DNA from 3 places in the Exiguobacterium sp. ERU653 genome. Region 1 is predicted to be linked to each of the others. Evidence: riboswitches for the same ligand, from Rfam matches in the RefSeq annotation. Region 1 holds a riboswitch; each other region holds the start of a gene.
What was found. Region 1 has a riboswitch for S-adenosylmethionine ahead of KNO95_RS06500 (methionine ABC transporter ATP-binding protein). Riboswitches for the same ligand answer to the same signal wherever they lie in the genome.

Region 1 (4,544 bases):
GTTTTCATAATGAATCCCTCCAAATAATATATGTTGTATTAAGCTGAACGTTTATCAATTTTTGTAACGAGTCGGTCACCGATGAACTGGATGACGAACACGATCAACAAGATGAGCACCGTCGCCACGAACGTGACGTCGTTTTGTGAACGCTGGAACCCTTCCAAATAGGCCAAGTTCCCGAGACCGCCGCCTCCGACGACTCCGGCCATCGCCGTATAGCCGACGATTGCAACGATGGTCACTGTAATCCCGGAGACGAGCGCCGGGAGTGCTTCAGGAATTAACACTTTATAGATGATTTGCCATTTCGTCGCTCCCATCGACTCTGCTGCCTCGATGACCCCTCGGTCTACTTCGCGAAGCGCAAGTTCGACCATTCGAGCATAGAACGGTGCCGCGCCGATGATGAGCGCCGGAAGCGCCGCCGTCGAACCGAGCATCGTATCGAGTAAGAACAGCGTGAACGGGATGAGTAAGATAATCAAAATGATGAACGGGATCGAACGGAACACGTTGACGATTGCGCTGACAAAGACGTAAATCGGACGATTCTTCAATAATAGCGATTCGTTTGTAATATAGAGAACCAAACCTAAAGCGAGTCCGATCACAAACGTCGCCACACCTGCGACGAGCGTCATATATAACGTCTCCCAAGTCTGCTCCATCATAATTTGCCAATCTACGTTAGGAAACATCGCTTTCCACCTCCACTTCTACGGATTGCGAACGAATCGACGCGATGGCGCGTTCGATTTCACTTGCTTCCCCAATCAGTTGGATGAATAGCGTACCGAGCGCACCGACTTGTGACTGGGTCACGTTCCCACCGATAATGTTGAATCCGATGTCATGTGTTTTAAGAACGTCAGACAAAATCGGGTGCTCTGCCGTCTCGTTCAAGAATTTCAATTTGACGATTTGACCGCTCGGATACCGTTCCTTCAAATGTTCGAACGTGAGCGACAAATCGTCGACCGCTCCGATTTGTTTGACGAACTCTTTCGTGATCGGTTGTTTCGGATGTTGGAACACGTCCGAGACTTGACCCGTCTCGACGACTTTTCCTGCTTCCATCACGGCGACTCGGTGACAGATCTTTTGAATCACGTGCATCTCATGCGTGATGAGGACAATCGTCAATCCGAGTTTCTTATTGATACTGACGAGCAGTTCGAGAATCGAATCCGTCGTCTTTGGGTCGAGTGCACTCGTTGCTTCGTCACAGAGGAGCACCTCTGGGTCTGTGGCGAGCGCGCGTGCGATCCCGACTCGCTGCTTTTGACCGCCCGATAATTGTGACGGATAGCTGTCCTCGCGACCGGCCAATCCAACGAGTTCGACGAGTTCTTGAACCCGACGTTTCCGCTCACTTGCCGGCACCCCAATCAGCTCGAGCGGAAAACTGATATTTTCTGCGACCGTACGCGACCATAGAAGGTTAAAGTGTTGGAAGACCATCGAGACGTTTTTACGGACACCTCGTAATTCTTTCGGGCTGAGTTTCGTCAGCTCGCTGCCGGCGACCTCGATTTCACCGCTTGATGGTGATTCGAGACGATTGAGCAATCGGATGAGCGTTGACTTCCCTGCCCCTGAATATCCGATTATTCCAAAAATTTCACCGCGATCAATCGTTAGTGATACATCATCAACCGCCTGGACACGACCATTTTTCGTATCGAACCATTTGGCGACGTTTCGTAATTGAATCAATATATTTCCCTCCTGACAACAAAAAAAGCGCACACGTTTGAGCAAACGTGCGCACTTTATCGTACGGACAACGATTGCTCTCATCTTTCAAGGTTTTCACCTTGCTGGAATTAGCACCATTTCGGATTACTCCGCGGTTGCTGGGCGTCATAGGGCCAGTCCCTCAGCCTCTCTTGATAAGAGTGTTGTATATTCGATTAGCTTTATCATAGCGACAGCTTTTTCTGCTGTCAAATCCTTTTTTCAAAAAATTAAAAAAAGGTGCCGTCCGAGGACGACACAGAACGTAGCACCTTGAGTCACGGAAGGACAGCCCATAGATGAGAATCTTTTGCCCGTTCAAGAATTCCACCCTTACATGGGGGAGATTCACCAATCACCACTCAATCTTAGCTTGGACCGTGCGATTATACGAAACGTCTCTCTTCGCTTGATTTTTTTGGGGGACAATCGAAGGGAAGACTGACGTGTATTCGTGTAAAGTGTAGCAGCGGCTTCGCTAAAACGTCTTGATGTCGGGAATATCGCGTCCTATTTTGTGTTCAAGTAAGATGTTGTAATGAATATACCATTCGTGAACTTTCTGTGTCAACTGATTATTTAAAATTTTCAGATTATTCTAATGTTCCTCTCTTACTTCATGAAAGAGAGGACGTGTTGCACATTTTGAAACGCGTAAAGACGATCTCGCACCTTGCCGTTTTCAAGCTTCAATAGTGCCGGAACACTCATCACCTGATATGCTTCGAGCTCTTTTGGGATATAGTTCGCATCCCGCTTTTCAATTTTAATGTCAGGGTCGACCGCTTCGACGACCGTCAACATTTTCTCCGCCACAGCGCATGTACCACACATCGGGGCGTATATATATAAGTATCCGTCTGTAATCATTCTTCTCACCTCTCCTGTCATTATAATGGGCGATGGATTCTCATTCAAAAATCGTGCTCTGTTGAAATTTTAGAATATTCTTCTATCTCGTGTTTGAACGAGCGACGCTCATCAAATCCGATCACTACCGCCTCGACTTCGAGTAAACAAAAAAACGGCTTCTCCGATTCGGGAGAGGCCGGTTTTGATTATCCTTGAATCATCGCTTCGTATTCTTCCGCAGACATGAGTTTGTCGAGGTCTGACTCTTCCGTCAATTCGACTTCGACCATCCATGCGTTTTCAAACGGTGACTCGTTGACGAGTTCTGGAGAATCCGCGAGGTCCTCGTTCACTGCTGTGATGCGTCCTGATACCGGTGCATACAACTCAGAGACCGTCTTCACTGATTCGACCGAACCGAATGGCTCGTCGAGCAAAATTGTACCATCGACTTCTGGGAGTTCGACAAACACGATATCCCCTAGCTCGCTCTGTGCGAAATCCGTGATGCCGATGCGGGCTTTCGTTCCGTTGACTTCTACCCATTCATGTTCTTTTGAATAACGTAAATTTGCTGGTACTTTGCTCATCCTAACTTCCCCCTCAAATAAATTAGACTCACATCTGTATTATAGCACTTAGCCCCAAACGTCCGTAAAGGACTTTTCTGAAAATCCGACGGTCGTTTTTTCACCATTTGTGACGATTGGTCGCTTCAAAAGCATACCATTGCTCGTTAATAACTCGAGTTGTTCGTCTTCTGATAAATGTGGCAACTTGTCTTTAATTCCTTCATTCCGGTAAACTTGCCCGCTCGTGTTGAAGAATTTCTTGAGCGGTAAATCCGATTGCTTCCATAAATCAGCGAGTTCTTCTTTCGTCGGCGTCGATTCGACGATATGGACGTATGTATAATCGATGCCTTGCTCTTTCAACCATTTTTCTGCTTTTTTGCACGTACTGCATGGTGGATAGCCGTATAGTGTCACCATCTGTTCATCACCTCTCTCATCAATGTAGCATATTCTGAGAAATCAATTCACGTCTCAAGCAACCGCTCAATCTCTCGCTTCATCGTCGTGTTGACAACATGTCGCTCTTCGATAAAACGTAAGATGGCCGACGCCGCGACGCCTGATCTACCATATCCTAATACCCCGCCCAACAGGAAAGAAATCATCTGCGGATGTCTCGACTCGACCCGACGTGTCGGGTTGAAGGCGTCGCCTTGTTCACCGATTGCTTTCAAGACATTTTGAACGGCTGCGACTTGAATGAGCTCGAATCCGGCAAGCGTCTCCCCTCGACGTTCGCGTAACAAGCCCACATATAGATTCGTCAATGCTTCTTCGTAGTAATAAGAGGATGCATGACGCTCGATAGCGAGGTCCGGTGTCGCGAACACATCTAGCGCCTCATCACGTCTCCAAACGACGCGCCCCGGCGTGTAAGCGATTGTCGCGAGTTCGTGCACTTCAAAGACGGCAAATTCCCCATAAATACCATCGTGATACATGATTTTATGCCCGTCTTTCGTATTTTGGAACTGATAGTGAAGCGGTTCGACTTCGAGCCAGTCAAGTCGGTCAATAAAGCGTGCCTTATGCCCGTCCTCGACAATCAAAAAGAAATCGAGGTCGGAATAATCATCTAGCCGTTCTGTCTCTTGTCCAATCGATCCTAATGCAAGCAACATGAGCGTGCCGTCATGTTCGGCAACGGACCGTCCAATTCGCTCCATCCGGTCGAGTAATACATCTCGTCTTTTCATCGTCTCTCCCCCTCGTCTCTATTGTACGTGGCAGAGCTCAAAAAAAGAAAGGGCCGACCGCGTCCGGTCCACCCTTTCTGTCAATTTGATTAGACGATAAACTTATTCGCTTTGATGAGGCTCGCTGCGACTTCACGCTTCGTACCGATCACATTGATTGGCTGGTAGCGGCTGAACTTTT
Region 2 (4,544 bases), on a different contig from region 1:
GTTAAGATTTCGTCAAAAAAGGTGCCGCGGATGAGTCATCCGTGACACCTTTTGGTCGATTTTTGTTACCCGACTACTCCTTCAGTTTCCTGAAGTTTCTCTGCAATATTGTCGATGATATAACGGTTGCGTGGGTGTTCTTGACACTCTTTTGAGCATGAACGCATTTGTTTCGGTTCACACTCTTCACAACAGAAATGTTGAACGTTGCACTCCGGGTTGGCACAATTAACGTAACGAACCGTTTCTGTCCCGCAATGCATGCAATGTGAGACGACAGATGGGTTCACCGAGTTGACAGGGACGTTGATGCGCTCATCGAAGACATAAAGCTCACCGTCCCAGTTCTCTCCTTTTGTCGCTTCGTCTTTTCCATACATCGCGACACCACCTTTTAAGTGGAAAATGTTATCGTGACCTTGGTCACGCATATATGCTGTAAATTTCTCGCAACGGACGCCGCCGGTACAGTATGTGAGAAGAGTTTTCCCTTCGTAGAGGTCCTTGTTCTCTTCAAGCCATTCCGGCATGTAACGTGAAGCCTCTACATCAATTTTGATCGCATTTTTAAAGCGACCAAGTTCGTACTCGTAGTTGTTACGAACATCGAGGATGACGACATCATCACGGTTCATCATCTCTTTCCATTCTGCTGGTTCTAGGTATGCTCCGTGTTGTTTCGGCACATCAAACTCACCATCAAAGCGCCACGTCACGAGCTCTTTCTTGTGACGAACAAAAATTTTCTTGAAGGCATGCTCTTCGACTTCATCGATTTTAAACTCAATATCGCTGAAGAGTGGGCTTGCTTTCAAATCATTCATGTATTGCTCGGTTTGTTCCCATGTACCGGAGCACGTTCCGTTGATTCCTTCAGAAGAAATCAGGATACGCCCTTTGATACCGAGATCTTTACAATACTTCAAATGTTCTTGCGTGAGTGTTTCTGGGTCTTCGATATTGACGTACTTATAGTACAGCAAGACCCGCATTGGTTTTGTTTCCATGTTATGTTGCTCCCCTGTGTTCAGTTTTTTGCAGGAAAACGAACGTTGGGTTGTGTCGTTCGACGAATAGACTTGCCTGCAACCACAAGTCCATTATTATATGATAAATATCACGACGGATTTTCGCAAATGGTTTTTAATTTTTTTTGATGAATGCAGGGAGATGCGTCTTCTAAATCGAATTCGGGTAATAGAGTAGTAACGAAAGTTGAAGGTGGAACGACTATGCTCACTTCTCTCCAACAGTACATTATCCAATTGATTGAGTGGCTTCAGAGTTTGCCTGGTGGTCCTTGGGCTGGTCTTGGTGCTCCATTTTTAGAAGCAATCTTCCCTTTTCTGCCACTCGTCTTAATCATTTCTGCGAATGCGGCGACATATGGCTTTTTGTTAGGTGTTCTCTTGTCGTGGATCGGGAGTCTTCTCGGAACGATTGTCGTCTTCGCGGCCGTCCGGTACATCTTCCGAAAACCGATGACACGATGGCTTGAGAAGCATAAGACGGCGATATATTGGTTAGAACGAATTAATCACATGAGCCCGATTTCGCTCGGGTTCTTATATTCACTCCCGTTCATCCCGGTCAGTTTGATTACCTATTTACTGGCGCTCATCCAAATGAAGCTCCGTACGTTCATATTAGCAGCGGGATTTGGTAAACTGCTCGTCGTCGTCATTTTCTCTGTCATCGGAGACCAGTGGGAAGAATTTATTCAAAGCCCGTTTCGCTTGTCGATGCTCGGTCTGCTCTTAGTCATACTATGGGCCATCAGTCGAGGGCTTGAGGAAGTGCTCAAGCGACGGGCGTTCAAGAAACGGAACGAGCAATTGAAACAAGAGATGGTGACCAAACGACAAACACCCCTTTGAGAAAGGGGTGTTTTCGCTTATGACTGTTTTTTAAAGCGCGGGAAGTTGAAAGCAATGGCAATCCCTCCGCAAATAAAGAGGAGGAACGGATAGAACATGAACGGGACGAGGTCAGGCGATGCCGTCTCCGTCAACTCTGCGGCAATGAGGAGTTGTGCTCCGTATGGGAGAATCCCTTGTACGCCGCACGAGAAGATGTCGAGCACGCTAGCAGACTTTTTCCGTTCGATGTCATATTCGTCTGCAATGTTCGCTGCAAGCGGTCCGGCTACGAGAATGGAAATCGTGTTGTTCGCCGTCGCCACGTTTGTCGCACTGACAAGACCGGCGATACTCCATTCAGCACCGGCCCGTTTTTGGATGCGTGACGTCAAGGCATCACGTAAATATGCGAGACCGCCGTTATGTGAAATGAGTCCGACAAGTCCGCCCATGAGTAACGTCAAGAACGAGATTTCGGCCATGCCGATCATCCCGTCCGCAATGGCTGTCACAAACGCTGTCACAGATAAGCTTCCGTCAAGTAGACCAATGATACCCGTGAGCGTAATCCCACCTAACAAAACGAGAATGACGTTCAGTCCTGTTAACGCTAGTCCGATCACCGCGAGATACGGAATCAGTTTATACCACTCAAATGCAGCGACATCGACAGTCGATTCACCGTTCGATAAGACGGCGAGTAAAATGGTTGTGATGATTGCGGCCGGTAACACAATCCAGAAGTTCGTTCGGAACTTATCACGCATATTCGTCCGTTGTGTCCGCACAGCAGCGATGGTCGTATCTGAGATAAACGAGAGGTTATCCCCGAACATCGCACCCCCGACGACCGCTGCCGCAGCGATGGCGACGTTGACACCACTCTCTTCATGTATACCGAGTGCGATTGGTGCAAGTGCAGCAATCGTCCCGGTCGACGTTCCCATCGCCATGGAGATGAAGGCGGCAATGACGAAGAGCCCGCTCAAAAGAAGCGATGGTGGTAAGAGAGTCAACGCAGCGTTGACCGTTGCATCGATGGCGCCGATTGATTCAGCGACGGTTGAAAATGCGCCGGCCAGTAAGAAGATAAAAATCATAATGATGATTCCCGGATTGCCGGCTCCTTGAGCGATGCGCTCGACGGTTTGGGTAGCATTTCCTTTTGTCATGAATGCTGCAACCATCAAGGCGATGATGGCCGCAACGAGGACTGGAAACTTATAAAAGTCCCCGTAATAGACACCCGCTCCGATGAAGAAGAGTAAGAAGACGAGCAACGGCAAGAGTGCCCATTTGTTTGCTGTTGGTTGTTCCAAAATAATCACCTCATTAAAAATAAAAAGGACCCTTTTCTGAGAAAAAGGTCCTTCGTGCGAAATACCCTTTTCATCTTTCGAGCAATACGCCCGCTGGATTTGGCACAGGTTCCCCGCTGCCGAGACTTCACAGGGCCAGTCCCTCCGTCTCTCTCGATAAAAAGTTAGTCTATTCCATTATCAAACACGTTCCTTAACGTACCTGTTTCGAATCTAGTTGTCAACTTAAAAACTCCCCAATTCGATGTGAGAAAGGGGAGTTTACGTCGTTAAATTGTTGAAGTGTGCCACGCGGTTACGTCCTGCATATTTCCCACCGACATACAGCGCGCGGTCTGCGTTTCGAATCGTATCATCTAGACGCTTATTTCCAAACGCTTCAATCGTATCGACTCCAATCGACGTGGTCACAGAAATTTCGTGTTGGTCGACACAAAATGGTTTTGCTTCGATTTGGTGACGAATGCGCTCTGCGACTTCAATCGCTTGGGTCATATCACACTGGTTGAGGAGTAAAATGAATTCTTCCCCGCCATATCGTGCGGCAAAATCATCTGTACGAAGTACTTGTCGAATTCGTCGCCCGAATTCTTGTAACACGTGGTCACCGACTTGATGTCCATACGTATCATTGATTTTTTTGAAGAAATCAATATCGAGCATGGCGACCGAAATCGGATACATCGAGATATCGGATATTTGTTGAATCCCATATTCATAAAATGCGCGTGCATTTGCGAGAAGCGTCAAACTATCCGTCCGGCTCTCGGTATAGAGACGGTCTCGTTCATGACACCGACTGATGGTCCGATTGAACGACTTTAAGAGTTTGATGATTTCCTGCTGAATGATTTTTGGATATCCATAAACCGGCTCGCCGGTCATGACAATCCATGTACGAATTCCTTCTATTTCTTCCGAGCGGACAGAGACGAAGCTATGATAGTCATTATGGAAAGCATCGGAAAGTGAGGCATCCCATTCAAATCGCATCTCATAGTCGAGGACGGGGTCATTCGGTTGACTGATGTCGAGTAGTGCGTATACGACTGGTCGATCGATTGGTTGACGTGTCTTCAAATCAAAGTAGAGTATACGATCGAACAATCTGAACTCGACATATCCTTCATCGTAGTGATTCAATTGTTCACACTGACTTAAAAAAACTTCGATGGCTTGCGCCTCACTCTGTGACAAGGAGACGGCTTCTTTTGCTTCATCGTATTGTTCGATCAACGATTTGAATGCATCTTGCCGCTCTTTTTGAATGAGGAGCCGCTTAATAAAAAATGTTAATGCAGCCGCGATGCTACTGACGACAAGTAGATTGGTCTCTCGGAACAACGCCGCCGCTAAAATGAAGATC
Region 3 (4,544 bases), 440 kb from region 1:
CGATTTCGGCTTGTCGTAGCAACTGGATTGCCTGTTCATACAATCCGACTTCTTCGTCTGAAATGTCCGGTTTGACGAACCCGACGCGCATCCCGACCGCCTGCCTCACGTCGAGACATGTCACGTAAGGGGGGCCGACCGGTGTCTCAAGAGTCGCCGGATCCGATTCATCCTCACCACACATCGATTGTAAGGAGATGACCGCATCACGAAGCGTACGCGCCATCGGTCCTGCCGTATCTTGAGAACGTGAGATCGGAATGATTCCGGAGCGGCTGATCAATCCGACGGTCGGCTTGATCCCGACGATGCTGTTATGGACACTCGGATGGACGATTGAACCGCTCGTCTCGGACCCTACCGCAAGAAGAGCGAGGTTCGCCGCGACCGCAGAAGCCGACCCCGAACTTGATCCCCCGACATTTAACGCGTCGCCATATGGGTTCATCGTCTGTCCACCGACGGCACTCCATCCGTTCGGCATACCTTCCGTTAAAAAGTTCGCCCACTCGGACAGGTTCGCCTTCCCAAGGATAATAGCCCCGTCAGCCCGTAACCGTTTGACGAGCTCGGCATCTCGACCGGCGAAATGATGTCGCATCGCGGCGGCACCCGCTGTCGTGCGCATCAGACCGTTCGTCTCGATGTTGTCCTTGATCAAGACGGGAATACCGAGTAGCGGTTTGCGTACTCCTTTTCGGTAGGCTCGGTCTGCCGCCTCTGCTTCGAACAGGGCGTCTGGATTGACTTGAATGACGGCGTGAAGCCGTTCATTATATGTCGCAATCCGTCCTAAATAATAGGCGGTCACGTCTCTCGCCGTGAATTGTCCTTCTTTATACCCACGATGCGCACGTTCAATCGTCAGTTCATGTAATTGGATTTGTTCCATCATACATTCCTCCTTTATCTCTCCCCTTTTATTCGTGCTCTATGTCTGATTTCCTTTTCGTATCGCCAAGTCGATGTGTTCTTGTTACACTTAAGAAAAAACAGGAGGTTCCTATGACACGATCCTACATATTCGTGTTGCTAGCTGTGTTCGGTCTATTTTTCATACAGCTATACGGTGAAAATGTGCCTTATGGTACACCCATTTCCATCGCTTTGATTGGATTCATCATCGTCTTGACTGTTTTTCAGTTGAAACGAAAACCGAATCATTGACGAATGTATTTTGAGGGTGATATGATGCTCTCACCAACTACATATCGATATCAAGAGTGAACGAGAGATCTGGCTCCGCGACTTCACAGCAACCTGCCTTAGGCAAGGTGCTACGACCAGCAAGGGAAACCTTGGACGATATGACGAAAGCGCTCATGTCATCCGACGTGAGCGCTTTTTTGTTGAATGACGATTTGGAGGGAACGACAGAATGGAAAAAGCAACATTCGCAGGTGGCTGTTTTTGGTGTATGGTGACACCATTTGAGGAATTACCAGGGATTGAAGGCATCATATCCGGCTATATGGGTGGACAAGTCGCCAATCCGACATATGAACAAGTAAAAACCGGGACGACGGGGCACCTTGAGGTCGTTCAAATCACATATGATCCAGCATTATTCTCGTATGAACGTCTCCTTGAACTGTATTGGATTCAGACCGACCCGACCGATGACGGTGGTCAATTCCAAGACCGGGGACCTCAGTATGCCCCAGCTATCTTCTATCACACGGAAGAACAACAAGTCGCTGCTGAGACGAGTCGCGATGTGTTGGCAGCGAGTAGGCGCTTCACGGCCCCGATCGTCACGAAAATCATTCCAGCAACGACGTTCTTTGCTGCAGAAGACTACCATCAGGACTATCATAAAAAAAATCCGAAGCATTATAAGGAGGACCGGGCCATCTCGGGACGCGACGAGTTCATCGAGGAGAAGTGGACCGAGACAGCATGATGTTCAACTGACGCGAATTGAATGATTCGCGTCTTTTTATAAGCCCATGAATCGGGAAAAGGAATGTAACGATTCAAACACCTGAAAAGGAGGATTATATATGAAGACTCGTACAAAAATCATCATCGGAATCATCGGTATCGCCATCATAGCCATCGCCTGGTGGCTGATCTCCCCACTATTTTTAACAGAGACGGTCGACGAAGGGTTGCCACCGACAGCTGTCGAATCACCAGCCCCTGAAGAAGAAGCGGGAGAAGAGACGTCTGAGACACCGGAAGCACAACCGAGTCCAACCGAAGTAGCGGGTGTGTTCATGGACGGGGAGAAAAATTATGAGACGACCGGGACGATCCGCTCGGTCGAGGCAGAAGACGGGACATATCTCCGATTTGAAGAGTTCGAGACGACGAACGGTCCAGACTTATTTGTCTATTTGACAAAACCAGGTCAAGAGACGACCGAAGGCGTCAGTCTAGGGGCTCTAAAAGGGAATATCGGGAATCAAAACTACTTGGTCCCTAAGGATGTGAATCTAGAAGAGTACAACACCGTCGTCATCTGGTGCCGTGCGTTCAGCGCGACGTTCGGGACGGGAGAACTGACTGGAACAAGTGAATGAATTGACTGCAGGGCGGCTGAATGAATCGGCCACCCTCTTTTCATTTGAAATCGGCTAAAAAATAAAGACCAATCATCCAACATCAATTGTGTATATGCTATCATATATGTAAATAAGTGTAATTTCATTGAGGAGGGTCGATCATGGAGCAGACATTGCCACAACTATACAAACACTACTTTTGGAAGCGATTTTTTCTATTTTTCATTCCATTGATGGTGGTCGGCATACTATCCGAACCGATGATTATTCAGAATCCATTCGAAGAGCTCGAAGACTATGGAGCATTTGTGTTTTTCTTGGCAATTTATATCCTTGTACTCGGTGGATGGGCAGCTTTTATGACGTCGATGATGTGGCGGATCAAACAATTCAAATTGAAAAAGTAATCTTATTATCTATCTGTGGTTCCTACGTTTCGATTCATAACGATTTAACTATCCTTCTTTATTAACGATGCAACATGTTTAATAAACGATAATGTAATGATTGTCAAAAGAATGATCATCACATCTACCTTGAGATTCAAAAATATGGCATAAAACAATGGCTAAAAACGAAAAAACAAAAAGTAAACCATCCACTTTTATTATTTGATTCGCTCCTAAATATCTATTCATCTGCACGAGTGATCGTTTTAAGTCGTTTTCTGTCTAACTTTCCAACCTCTGTATAAGGCAACGCCTCCAAGAATACGATTTCTCGTGGAAACTGATATGTTGTCACTCGTTCGCGCAACCAGCTCACTAGTGCTTCTTCTGTTAATTTTTCGTCGTATACCTGTACATACGCCTTCAAGATGTGACCGGCGTACACATCCTCTACCCCGATGACAGCGGCGTCTTCGACATTCGGATGGTCGCGCATAACCGTCTCGACTTCCCCGGAGTAAATATTGTTTCCAGCAGAGATGATCAAGTCGTCTGTTCGTCCACACAAAAAATAATAGTCGTTCTCATCACGGTATCCGACATCACCCGTTTGAATCCAGCGGTTCTTCCTGTTTTGCATGGACCACTTATTTCGTATGCAAAATTCCCCGATGGCGCCTGGATCGACTTCCACCCCATCCTTCACTATCTGCAAGTCTCCTCCCGGAATCCTTCTTCCGAGCGTATTCGCATCATACTGTAAATCTTCTGGCGTGGCGATGAGATTTAAGCCCGCTTCCGATGTCCCATAGAGATTGTATAAGACGCTCCCTAACTCGTTATGTACTTCACGGACTAAAACGGGATGAAGCTTCGCACCACCGGATGCGATACATGCGAGGGAATGAAGTGATGTTGGATCGTGTCGTAACATTTTGTGGATCATGAGCGGGACGACCGTGACCACTTCTATCTTGTGTTGCCGAATGAGGTCACAGGCTCTCTGCACATCAAAGTTCTCCTGAATGACAACCTTTTTCCCTAGCGCTAGAAAAGATAAAAGAATGGCGATGCCGTAGCCATGGTAAATCGGCGTGGCAATATAGGCAGTGTTGAATAACGACAAAAGCAACCGGTTCAATAAAGCCGTGAATGGAGCTAGAAAGTGAAAGAGGGAGGGTTTGTGAATCACCTGTTTCGGACTACCCGTAGTGCCACCGGTCAACATCACGATTTTCCCGCTCGATGCGACCGGAAGCTTTCCTTGATGAGGTCGTTTCGAATCCGATAAACGATTGATTGATACCTTTTCCTTATGATAGCTGACGAGTGTCGAATGTTCGTAAGACGAGTTTTCAATAAAGTCTTCAAACTCCTCATCGTAAATCAAAAGATCGAATGATTGTTCTTCTACGAGCCGGTTGAACTGCAGTTGACTCATCGAACAATGAAGCATATAGATGTCAGCACCGAGTCGTGAGGCCGCAAACATCCCTTGTACGAAAGACGCGTGGTTTTTACATAGAAACGCCACTTTATGTCCTTTTTTAACCCCATACTGATCAGCCAAATGATGAGCAAGGTGTTCGCAACGTGTCTTTAGCTCCTGATATGTCACTGTTTCTCGACTGTCCACTAGAGCCGTTTT

Region 2: linked by a shared signal. The riboswitch ahead of KNO95_RS10180 (Na+/H+ antiporter NhaC family protein) and the one ahead of KNO95_RS06500 (methionine ABC transporter ATP-binding protein) in region 1 are both predicted to bind S-adenosylmethionine.
Region 3: linked by a shared signal. The riboswitch ahead of msrA (peptide-methionine (S)-S-oxide reductase MsrA) and the one ahead of KNO95_RS06500 (methionine ABC transporter ATP-binding protein) in region 1 are both predicted to bind S-adenosylmethionine.

What each region holds. Positions count from the first base shown of each region.
Region 1 is NZ_JACSKV010000001.1:1,263,820-1,268,363, forward strand. It holds gene KNO95_RS06490 (MetQ/NlpA family ABC transporter substrate-binding protein) at 1-8, opposite strand, end outside; gene KNO95_RS06495 (methionine ABC transporter permease) at 39-701, opposite strand; gene KNO95_RS06500 (methionine ABC transporter ATP-binding protein) at 691-1,719, opposite strand; SAM riboswitch class I at 1,797-1,902, opposite strand; gene KNO95_RS06505 (thioredoxin family protein) at 2,353-2,610, opposite strand; gene gcvH (glycine cleavage system protein GcvH) at 2,799-3,182, opposite strand; gene KNO95_RS06515 (arsenate reductase family protein) at 3,231-3,584, opposite strand; gene KNO95_RS06520 (hypothetical protein) at 3,632-4,363, opposite strand; gene KNO95_RS06525 (acyl-CoA dehydrogenase family protein) at 4,453-4,544, opposite strand, start outside.
Region 2 is NZ_JACSKV010000002.1:34,969-39,512, reverse strand. It holds gene trhO (oxygen-dependent tRNA uridine(34) hydroxylase TrhO) at 66-1,007, opposite strand; gene KNO95_RS10185 (TVP38/TMEM64 family protein) at 1,233-1,877, shown strand; gene KNO95_RS10180 (Na+/H+ antiporter NhaC family protein) at 1,895-3,178, opposite strand; SAM riboswitch class I at 3,246-3,341, opposite strand; gene KNO95_RS10175 (GGDEF domain-containing protein) at 3,440-4,544, opposite strand, start outside.
Region 3 is NZ_JACSKV010000001.1:826,493-831,036, forward strand. It holds gene KNO95_RS04265 (amidase family protein) at 1-892, opposite strand, end outside; gene KNO95_RS04270 (hypothetical protein) at 1,006-1,167, shown strand; SAM riboswitch class I at 1,212-1,311, shown strand; gene msrA (peptide-methionine (S)-S-oxide reductase MsrA) at 1,379-1,903, shown strand; gene KNO95_RS04280 (DM13 domain-containing protein) at 2,004-2,525, shown strand; gene KNO95_RS04285 (hypothetical protein) at 2,669-2,914, shown strand; gene KNO95_RS04290 (class I adenylate-forming enzyme family protein) at 3,138-4,544, opposite strand, start outside.